3 regions of the Nocardia sp. NPDC006044 genome follow, and region 1 is predicted to be linked to each of the others. Evidence: riboswitches for the same ligand, from Rfam matches in the RefSeq annotation. Region 1 holds a riboswitch; each other region holds the start of a gene.
The links. Region 1 has a riboswitch for cobalamin ahead of ACFYO1_RS25075 (FecCD family ABC transporter permease). Riboswitches for the same ligand answer to the same signal wherever they lie in the genome.
Positions count from the first base shown of each region.

Region 2: linked by a shared signal. The riboswitch ahead of ACFYO1_RS40310 (CbtB-domain containing protein) and the one ahead of ACFYO1_RS25075 (FecCD family ABC transporter permease) in region 1 are both predicted to bind cobalamin.
Region 3: linked by a shared signal. The riboswitch ahead of metE (5-methyltetrahydropteroyltriglutamate--homocysteine S-methyltransferase) and the one ahead of ACFYO1_RS25075 (FecCD family ABC transporter permease) in region 1 are both predicted to bind cobalamin.

Region 1 is NZ_JBIAID010000003.1:85,317-88,790, reverse strand. Features, by position in the region: gene ACFYO1_RS25080 (ABC transporter ATP-binding protein) at 1-298, opposite strand, end outside; gene ACFYO1_RS25075 (FecCD family ABC transporter permease) at 460-1,491, opposite strand; cobalamin riboswitch at 1,522-1,658, opposite strand; gene ACFYO1_RS25070 (alpha/beta fold hydrolase) at 1,721-2,890, shown strand; gene ACFYO1_RS25065 (ABC transporter substrate-binding protein) at 2,977-3,474, shown strand, end outside.
Region 2 is NZ_JBIAID010000006.1:210,062-213,535, forward strand. Features, by position in the region: gene ACFYO1_RS40300 (alpha/beta fold hydrolase) at 1-711, opposite strand, end outside; gene mhuD (mycobilin-forming heme oxygenase MhuD) at 805-1,119, shown strand; cobalamin riboswitch at 1,198-1,353, shown strand; gene ACFYO1_RS40310 (CbtB-domain containing protein) at 1,380-1,574, shown strand; gene ACFYO1_RS40315 (CbtA family protein) at 1,619-2,407, shown strand; gene ACFYO1_RS40320 (hypothetical protein) at 2,443-2,934, shown strand; gene ACFYO1_RS40325 (OsmC family peroxiredoxin) at 2,994-3,434, opposite strand.
Region 3 is NZ_JBIAID010000001.1:1,177,127-1,180,600, reverse strand. Features, by position in the region: gene ACFYO1_RS05470 (pyruvate carboxylase) at 1-258, opposite strand, end outside; gene ACFYO1_RS05465 (glycosyltransferase) at 374-1,246, opposite strand; cobalamin riboswitch at 1,504-1,709, shown strand; gene metE (5-methyltetrahydropteroyltriglutamate--homocysteine S-methyltransferase) at 1,863-3,474, shown strand, end outside.

The DNA of each region.
Region 1 (3,474 bases):
GGATGACCTGTTGTTCGCGCGGGGAACCCGCGCCCCACGGCGGCAGGTATGGCGTGCGGCCCAGTGCGACGACCTCGCCCGCACGCAGGTCGGCGGGCGGGCGTTCGTCCTGTGCCACCATGGCGACGGTGCGTGCTCGACGGCGCGACGATATCTGGTGCAGGACTTGCCCGTCCGCGATCACTTCGCCGCGCACGGGTCGCCGCACTCCGGCCAGCGTCTGTAGCAACGTGGTTTTTCCGGTGCCGTTCGGGCCGACGATCCCGATCGTCTCGCCGGCCTGGATCGCGAAGGTCATATCGGTGATTACGGTCCGCCGACCGGCAGCGCACGCGAGCCCGCGCGCCTCCAATGTCCCGGCAGCACTTCGCGCTTCGACTGCCGCACCATTGCCGCGAGTCTCGCCGTGTGCCGTGTCCGACGTGCGATCGAGTGGTGCTCGATGATCGTTGCGAAGGTTCATGCTTCACCGAACCGATAGCGCCGACGCCCCATCAGGATCAGGAAGGCCGGCGCGCCGATCAACCCGGTCAGCACGCCGACCGGGATCTCGGTGGGGCGAACCAAGATTCGGGTAGCGGCGTCGGCGACGACGAGGAACAGCGCTCCGCACAGCGCGCAGGCGGGCAGCAGGGTGCGGTGGCGCGGCCCGACGAGCAGGCGGGCGGCATGCGGGACGACCAGACCGACGAAGCCGATACCCCCGGAGACCGCGACGAGCACCCCGACCAGCACCGCGAGCAGCAGGAACAATCCGATACGCAGTTGCTTGACCGGAACACCCAGTGACGCAGCGGTATCCGCGCCGACGGTCAACGCGTCCAGCCAGCCGTTCGCGGCGAGCAGCGCGACCCCGGCGATCACGACCACGCTGAGCGGCAACGCGATTCGCGTCCAGTCCGCCCCGGCGAGACTGCCGAGCAACCAGAACAGCACCGACTGGGCCGCGCCCGGATCGGGACGCCGGAAAATGAGATAGCTGCTCAACGCCGCGAACGCGGATCCGAGCACCGTCCCGGTGAGCACCAACCGCAACGGCGTCAACCCACCCTGCGCCACCGCGATGAGGAACACCAGGCCCGCCGCGACGAACGCCCCGATCAACGCCCCGCCGGACAGCGCCCACACCCCGGCGCCGGCGAACAACCCGGACGTAATGACCGCGGCCGCCCCTACCCCCGCCCCCGAAGACACCCCGAGCAGATAGGGATCGGCCAGCGGGTTCCGCACCAGCGTCTGCATCGCCGCCCCGGCCAGCGCCAGCCCCGCCCCGACGATCGCCGCGAGCACCGTGCGCGGCACCCGCAACTGCCACACGATGGTGTCGAGCCCGAAATCGGTAGGCGCCTGCCCGGTGACGCGCTGCCGAAGCACCTCCAGCACCGAGGAAACCGGCAGCGTCTCCGCCCCGAATCCGGTGGCAAGCACCATCGCGCCGATCAATAGCACCCCGAGCAGGGGAAAGATGAGCGCCGAACGCACACGGCTCATCAGTAGTGCTCCACAGGCAAGTCGCGGCCTCTCCAGAGTTGTCCTGGCAGGGGAGGTCTGACTCTCGCCGGTGAGGGCGATCACAGTGGCGCGACCGTTCCGGGATTGCACCGGATTCTCGCACCCGCCAGGGATGACGGACGAACTCTACCGGTCGGTCGGGTTAACCCTGTCGCCAGGGTTGTGCGCGCAATGGCGACCATCCACACCCTTACGTACGGTGGGGAAGATGTCGCCGTTCGATGACCGGCACCCGTCCACTGTCACGGACTGGGACGACGCGCGACGCAAAGCCCGGCTACGGGACACCAGCCTGTGGCACGAGTGGAAGACGTTGCGCCGGACCAGGTCGGCAGTGCTGCGGGTGGTCGTATTGCTTGCTGCCATACTCGTCGTCTTCGCCCAGTACCTGACCTTCGATGTCGAACCCGAGCAAGCGCGCCTGGCGCGCACCGACCCCGCGATCCTGCCCGTCGCCGCCCCTGCCGATCCCAAGAATTGGGACACCGTGGTGGTGGACATGGTCGGCCTCGGCGGCTTGGACGCCAGCTCGACCGCCGCCGCGCTGCCCTCGCTGCGCGGGATGGGCGTGGTGTGGGCGATCCGCTACGACAACGAAGGTATCGACACCAAGGTGATCGCCGACCTGATCGTGCGCGCCGCGGAGCTGTCCGGCCTGAAGAACGTGGTGCTGGTCGGGCACAGCATGGGCGGGGTGATCGCGCTGGAGGTCGCCAAACACATCCACCTGGACAGCGACCGCCGCTTGGTCGGCGTGATCCTGGACTGCACGCCGGTGGACCTGAACGCGGTCCGGCCGGAAAGCCGCGGCGCGGGTGAGGACATGGTGCGCTGGATGCGCTGGCTGCCCGGTGCGCGCGAGAGCCGGCTGCTGCGGCTCGCGGTGGAAACCTATGCGCGCCGGGATCGTTTCCTCTCCCACGGCGGCGGTGGGATACCGCCCGGCATCCGCTTCGCCGAGTTCGGTGAAGTTCTCCAGGAGGTGTTGCGGGAGAAGATCTTCTCCCGCAACGCGGCGAGCAACGGCCTGATCGAGGCGCAGTTCACCGCGATCGTGGCCGGCGGCGCGACGGGCGATCTGCGCGCGCTGGCCGCCCCGGCGGACGGAAAGCCGCGCCCCGCTATCGTTTTCATCCGGCCGCGCGATCCGGACCGGGATCGGGTGGTCGATGTCGAGTACTCGCATCGGGTGCTGATCGAGGAGTCCGGCGGTGTGGATGGCACGCTGTCGGTGGTGCTCGCGCGAAACACCGGGCACGCCAACCCGATGCAGCGGCCGATCGAATACAACACCTTCATCGATCAGCAGATCCTGCCGTTCATCCAGCGCTATCAGGCGCAGGTGCGGGAGACGGCGGTCGCGGCCGCGCCGCGCTGATACCGCACCGGGCACCGTGCCGAGCAGTTCGAACCAGGCTGAGACAAACGGTGTTCGGGCCGGTTTTGTCTTGTTTGAATCCGTCTATGTACCGACCACGCACGTTTCTGTTCGGCCGCCCTGGCCGCACCACCGCCGCATTGCTCGCCGTGGCAGCCGTTGCGACCCTCGGACTCACCGGCTGCGCGAACAGCGACAAGCCGGCCGGTCCCGTCGCGGCGGATACGCCACTGCCCGTTGAAGTTCCAGCTGGAACCACATTGGTCCTCGCGGACCAGTCCGAGCGCCTGCAACAGGTGCTCCGAATCTCCGGCGAGCTGGACAAGCTCCCGTTCAAGGCCGAGTTCGCCAATTTCGTCGGCGGCCCGGCCATTCTCGAGGCCTTCCGCGCCGAAGCCGCCGACGTGGCGTGGGTGGGCGACGTCCCGCCGATCCACGCGCTGATCGCCGGGCAGGACGTGCCGATCGTCGCGGCCTACCAGACCAGTCCCGCCGCGCTGAAACTCGCTGTCGCGCCGGGCAAATCGGTGAGCACGCTCGCGGATCTGAAGGGCAAGAAGATCGCCTACGCCGAGGGCACCGCC
Region 2 (3,474 bases), on a different contig from region 1:
GGCGGCGCGGTACTGCTCGGGTTGGTCGTCGTGCACGAGATGCGCTGCGCCAGGGACGAGTACGTGCTCGGCATCGGGATGCGTCTCGGCCATCTGCCGCATCTGGCCGGCCGGGGTGATCGTGTGCTCGCCCTCGAGCAGCAGCGCGGGCACCCGGATGGCGTGCCACTGCGGCCAGAAATCGCGACTGCCCCACTCCTCGGAGATGTCGCGGAATGTCGTCACCGACCCATGCAGCCGGTAGCCGTCCGGTCCATGCTCGAACGAGTTCAGGAAATACCGCCCGGCGACCGGCCCGAAGAATCTCAGCACCGCGTTCGCGTCCGGGAACGGTTGCGGCCACGCCTCGATCATCGCCGCCCAGTCCGTCGCCGTCCGGCCGGTGAAGTCCGGGGCGATGTCCTCGATCACCAGCGCCCGCACCCGGCCCGGGTGCGTCGCGGCGAACACCCAGCCGTGCAGCGCGCCCATCGAATGCCCGATCAGCACCATCGGTTCGGTGATGCCGGCGGTCGCGGCGGCCAGATCGGCGACGAACGCCTCGGTGGTCAGCTCGTCCGGGGCGGGCCTGCCGTGCCCGGCCGCGTCGAAGGTGAAGACGTGGCCGTAGTCGCGCAGCCAGTCCAGCTGGTCGTGCCAGGTCCTGGCGCTGCCCATCAGTCCGTGCAACAGCAGGATGGGCACACCCGCTCCGCCTTCGTCATGCAACACTCCGCCGATTCTGCCGGGCCGCGCCGACAGGTGCGCACAACCCCCGATACGGCCCATACCGGGCACTCGCGCGCGGGTCGTATTGTCGAGCGCATGGCTGTTGTGAAGATCAACGCGATCGAGGTTCCCGAGGGCGCGGGCCCCGAGCTGGAGAAGCGGTTCGCCCACCGGGCGCACGCGGTGGAGGGCTCGCCGGGTTTCCTCGGTTTCCAGCTGCTCCGGCCGGTCGCCGGGGACAACCGGTACTTCGTTGTCACCCAGTGGGATTCGGAAGAGTCGTTCGCCGCGTGGCGGGACGGCCCGGCGCGCGAAGCGCACGCGGGCGAGCGGCAGAAGCCGGTGTCCACCGGTGCGTCGCTGCTGGAGTTCGAGGTCGTGCTGGACGTGGCGGCCAAGCCCGCGGGCTGACCCGGCCACCCACGCCGGGCGGGCCGAACCGTCCGGCGACTCGCCCGACGCCGGGGCGCGACCGTGCTGGTCGTGTTGACGGCGGGTGCCTCCAGGTGTCACAGTTCGAATGACAAAACGCGAGGGTGATGCGGTAATCCGGTGAAATTCCGGAGCGGTCGCGCCACTGTGTTCCATGCACCGGGTCCCTGGGTGCCGGAAAGCCAGACACCGGCATCTTCGCACCCATTCGACGGGACGCGCATCCCTAGGAGGACCGCATGGCTATCGTGCATTCGCCGAGCCGGGCAAACGAAACTCTGGCCACTGTGCTCGTCACAGTAGGCGTCGTTCTTCTCGCACTGCTCACGCTGTACCTGGTCGGCTTCGATCAGGGCGTCATCTCGCGCAGCGGGATGTACCTGCACGAGCTGATGCACGATGGACGGCACCTGCTGGGGCTTCCGTGCCACTGACTTCGTCGGCTGCCGTTTCTCAGGATCCACCCGCTGCGTTCCCGTTGACCGGTTCGCTGAAGACCCTGCTGCTGCGCGGTCTGCTGGCCGGTCTCATCGCGGGCCTGCTGGCCGCGTCGGTCGGCTTCTTCGTCGGTGAATCGAAGATCAACGCCGCGATCGCCATCGAGGAAGCCAATTCCGCGGCGGCGCAGCACGCGCCCGGCGCGGAAGCGGAGGCGAGCGGCGGACATTCGCACGGCGACGAGGAAGAACCCCTGGTGAGCCGCACCGGGCAGAAGGCGGGACAGTTCCTCGCCCTCGGCCTGGCCGGTCTCGCGCTCGGCGCGATCTTCGCCTCGGTCGCGAACGTCGCCCGGCGCTACAGCACGCTGTCCGGGCCGAAACTCGCGCTCGCGCTCGGGCTGGGTGGCTGGGCCGCGATCGTGGCGGTGCCGTTCTTCAAGTACCCGGCGAACCCGCCCGCGGTGGGTGACCCGGAGACGATCAATCAGCGCACCCTGCTCTGGGTGGCGGCGGTGCTGCTCGGCCTGGCGGCCGTCGGTATCGGCGTGTACGTCTACAAGGCGCTGCGCGGTCAGCTGAGCACCGTGCGGCTGATCGGCGGGGTGGCCGCGTTCGTTCTGGTCACCATCGTGGGCTATGTCCTGCTGCCCGGCGTCAACGAGGTGAAGGCGGACTTCCCGGCGACGCTGCTGTGGCAGTTCCGGGCGGCCTCGCTCGGCGAGACCGCCACGCTGTGGGCCTGTCTGGCCCTCGGCTTCGCCGCGCTCAGCGAATTCGCCACGCGCGGTGATACTCCGGTACGAGGGTCGGTCGCTACCGCGGGCTGATCCGCATCCACGAGACGAGGGGCAGTGTCGGTGTCATGACCGGCACTGTCCTTTCCCTTTGGCCCGCACCGCTGCGTTCGGGCGCACCCGCGCAACCACCGCGCGCCGTCCTCGTCGCGTTCGTCGGCTTCGTGGTCGCGCTGCTGGCCGGCGTGGCCGAGGCCGTCGAACAGGCCGCGCTGCTGCTGGAGCGCGACGAGGTCGACATGGCCGGCCTGGCCACCGGACTCGCGGTGCGGCTGGGGATCTACCTGGTCGTGCTCGTCGTCGCGATCCGGATGACGCACGGCGCCCGCTGGGCGCGGCTCCTGCTGACCTTCGGCATCGGCGTGATCGGCCTGCTCTCGCTGATCATCGAACCGCTGGCGGCACTGTTGTCCGCGGACAAGTTCGGCGACCTGTTCGCGCGTCTCACCGTCGAATCCGTGGTGATCGGCGGGTTCCGCACGATCCACGTGGTCGCGGTGCTGGTCGCCGTCCCGGCGATGTATCACCCGGCGGCGCGCCGATTCTTTCGCCGCGCCTGAACATTTCGCATCATCACATGGCTCCTCGCACATCCGGGGATGTGCGGGGAACCAAGCGATTACGCGAGGGCCGCGTCCAGCTGGATGTGGTCGACGCCGGCCAGGGCCTTGCTGACCGGGCACCCGGCCTTGGCGGCCTCGGCAGCGGCGGCGAACGCGTCGGCGTCGATGCCGGAGACCTTGCCGCGCACGGTCAGCTTGATTCCGCTGATCCGGAAGCCGCCGGCCGGATCCGGCCCGAGGGTCACGTCGGCGCTCACGTCGAGGCTCTCCGGGGTGCCGCCCGCGTTGCCGATCTGCGCCGAGAGCGCCATCGCGTAGCAGGACGAGTGCGCCGCCGCGATGAGCTCCTCCGGGCTGGTGGTGCCGTCGGCGTCGTCGGCCGAACGCTTCGGGAACGACACGTCGTACTTGCCGACGCCGGAGCTGGCCAGCTCGACCTGCCCCGACCCCTCCTGCAGAGTGCCGGTCCAAGCAGTACGCGCGGTACGTGTAGGCATCACGATCCTTCCTAGTCCGCCTCTCCGAGTATTCAGGCCA
Region 3 (3,474 bases), on a different contig from region 1:
CAGGAAGCCATATCCCGGGTAGACGGCGTCGGCGCCCGCCGACTTGGCCGCGTCGATGATCGCGTCGATCGACAGGTACGCCCGGACCGGGTGCCCCTGCTCGCCGATCTGGTAAGACTCGGCCGCCTTCGTCCGATGGACCGAGTTGCGGTCCTCGTACGGGAACACGGCCACCGTCCCCGCGCCGAGTTCGTAGGCCGCGCGGAAGGCCCTGATGGCGATCTCGCCGCGGTTGGCTACCAAGACTTTCGTGAACATTGGCCTAAGGTACCCGGACCGAGCCCCCGCACAGGCACGGAAGGGGCCTTCGCAAGCATCTTCACAACGAGGTCTAGCAGCGTTGCGAAGATCCGTTCATCCGGCCGTCACATCCTCAGAGCCAGTGCATCGTGTGGTGCCGCAGCCCGCCGCGGAACTGACCCACCGCCAGTCCGATCATCAATCCGCGCTCCTCGGGAACCAATCCACGGGTAAAAGGGAGCCGAATCATCCGTAACATAACTTCCGGAAGATGAATCTCGGGTAAACCATTTCCGGGGAATTCGGCATTCAGCCGCGCCAGACCGATTCCTCTGCTACGCCCCTGCCGGTAGCCGGGCCGGAAACCTTGACGATACCGATAGGCGACGAGCGCCTCGGCGAGATAACCGAGCCGGTACCCCTCCCGGTGCGCGCGCCAGCCGAATTCCAGATCCTCGTTCGCCGCGTAGCTGACATCTTGTCCGCCGAGCTTGCGATAGACCTCGGCGCGGCACGCCATGCTCGTCCCGACGATCACAGGTGCATAAACACCGGGTGGCTGGAATTGGTCGGGCGCCGGGATGTTGGCGACCCGCCGCGGGTGCTCCGCGTTGAGCGAATCGCCCTCGATCGCGGAACATGTGAGGTCGTACCCCTCGTCCAGGAACGCGAGCATGCGGCTTATCCAATTCGGATGCACACGATCGTCGTGATCACAGAACAGCAACGTCTCACCGGTGGCATGCGCGGCTCCGACATTCCGCGCAAATGCGGCACCCGGGGTGCCTGACGCGTCAACATATCTGATCTCGAGCCGATCCCTCGCCGCGAGGCTTTCAATATGAGCCTTGACATTGACAGGCGAGCCGTTGTCGGCTATCAAAACATCGAATTCCCCCCTATAATCTTGACGCGTCAAGGCGTCTAGTTGCACATCCAGGAGATCACGGCTCTCGGCCGTCCCGACGTACGTTGGAATGACGATCGATACCGACCGTTCAGTCACCACATGCACTCCCGCTATCGATTCCCCACGCTGGAGCCCTCCCCCAAGGGTGACAACTTTAGACACAATTCGGAAATTCGGGCTACACCACACTTCCGTGGGCTTCCTCACAGACTTGGACAAACGACCAAACCGCGGTGGGCGGACCGTCGGCCTTCGCCGGCGCTCCGCCCGGCCGCACCACGCGACCCTCGCTCCCCCTATGCTGGTGAGTGCAGCTGGTTCACCGCGCGCGTACGAGATGGAGCCCCGTCGTCGTGTCGCGGAGCCGAGTTCGTCCGCCTCGAAAGGGTGGACGGGCGAGAGGGAACCCGGTGGGAATCCGGGACTGTCCCGCAGCGGTAAGCAGGAACGACCGCCGTCACACGCACTGGGCCTCAGGCCCGGGAAGCGACGGCCAGTAGGTCGGCCGAGAGGCCGGTGCCTGTGAGTCCGAAGACCTGCCAGCCGTGTCGGGTACGCCGTATCCGACGGCCACCGCCTCGTGGATCTGGGCGCGCGGTTCTACCAGTACGTGATGTGTCGGGGCTCTGTTGGCGGAATCTCCTGACATATCTCCGGTAGCCGCGTGTGCCCGTATGGCGACGGCCTACGACACCAGCACTGGAGAGACAACGTGACTGTTGTAAATCAGACACCGTTCACCGCAACGGTTCTCGGGCTACCTAGGGTCGGACCGCGGCGTGAGCTCAAGCGGGCCACCGAGGCCTACTGGGCCGGCAAGATCGACGCCGAGCAGCTCCATACTGTCGCGCGCGACCTGCGCCACGCCCAGCTCACCGAATTACTGGCCGCGGGCCTGGATTCGATCCCGGTCGGCACCTTCTCGTACTACGACCAGGTGCTCGACACCGCCCTGCTGCTCGGCGCGCTGCCGCCGCGGGTGGCCGGGATCGCCGATCCGCTGGACCGGTACTTCGCCGCCGCGCGCGGCAACGAGACGGTCGAACCGCTGGAGATGACCAAGTGGTTCGACACCAACTACCACTACCTGGTCCCGGAGATCGACCAGGACACCGTGTTCGCGCTGAACCCGGAGAAGCTGCTCGGCGAGGTGCGCGAGGCACTGGCGCTCGGCGCGCCGGCTCGTCCGGTGGTGATCGGCCCGATCACCTTCCTGAAGCTGGCCAAGGCCACCGGCGGTGCGCCGCTGGACCGGCTCGCCGAGCTGGTTCCGCTCTACCGCGACCTGCTCCGGCAACTGGCCGAGGCCGGTATCGGCTGGGTGCAGATCGATGAGCCGGTGCTGGTCACCGATCTCACCGACGACGAACTCGCCCTGGTGCGAAGCACTTACACCGAGTTGTCCGCCGCGTCCGAGCGCCCCGCGATCGTGGTGGCCACCTACTTCGGCCACACCGACGCCGCGCTGACCGCGTTGGCGGGCACCGACATCGAGGGCATCGCGCTCGATTTCACCGCGGGCACAACCGTTTCCGACGTGGCCGCGGTGCCCGCGCTGGCGAGCAAGCTGCTGGTGGCGGGCGTGGTGGACGGGCGCAACGTCTGGCGCGCGGACCTCGACGCCGTGCTGTCCACCCTGGGCACGCTGCTGGGTTCGGCTGCGTCGGTGGCGGTTTCGACCTCGTGCTCGCTGCTGCACGTGCCGTACACGCTGGCCGCGGAGACCAAGTTGGACGAACGGCTGCGCTCGTGGCTGGCGTTCGGCACCGAGAAGGTGACCGAGGTCCGGCTGCTGGCCACCGCTCTGGCCGAGGGCACCGACGCGATCGGCGCCGAATTGGCCGACACCCGTGCGGCATTGGCGACCCGGCACAGTGACCCGCGGCTGAACGACGCGCAGGTGCGGGCCAAGCTGGCGGCGCTCGGCCCGGACGCGATCCGGCGCGCGCCCGCCGACGAGCGCCGGGTGTTGCAGCAGGAGCGGCTCCAGCTGCCGCCGCTGCCGACCACCACCATCGGCTCCTACCCGCAGACCTCGGCCATCCGGTTGGCCAGGGCCGCGTTCACCAAGGGCGAGATCGACGAGGCGGAGTACGTCCGCCGGATGCGCGCCGAGGTCGCCGATGTGATTGCGCTGCAAGAGAAGCTGGGCCTGGACGTGCTGGTGCACGGCGAACCCGAGCGCAACGACATGGTGCAGTACTTCGCCGAACAGCTCGACGGCTTCGCCGCCACCGAGCTGGGCTGGGTGCAGTCCTACGGTTCGCGCTGCGTGCGGCCGCCGATCCTGTTCGGCGACGTCAAGCGGCCGACGCCGATGACCG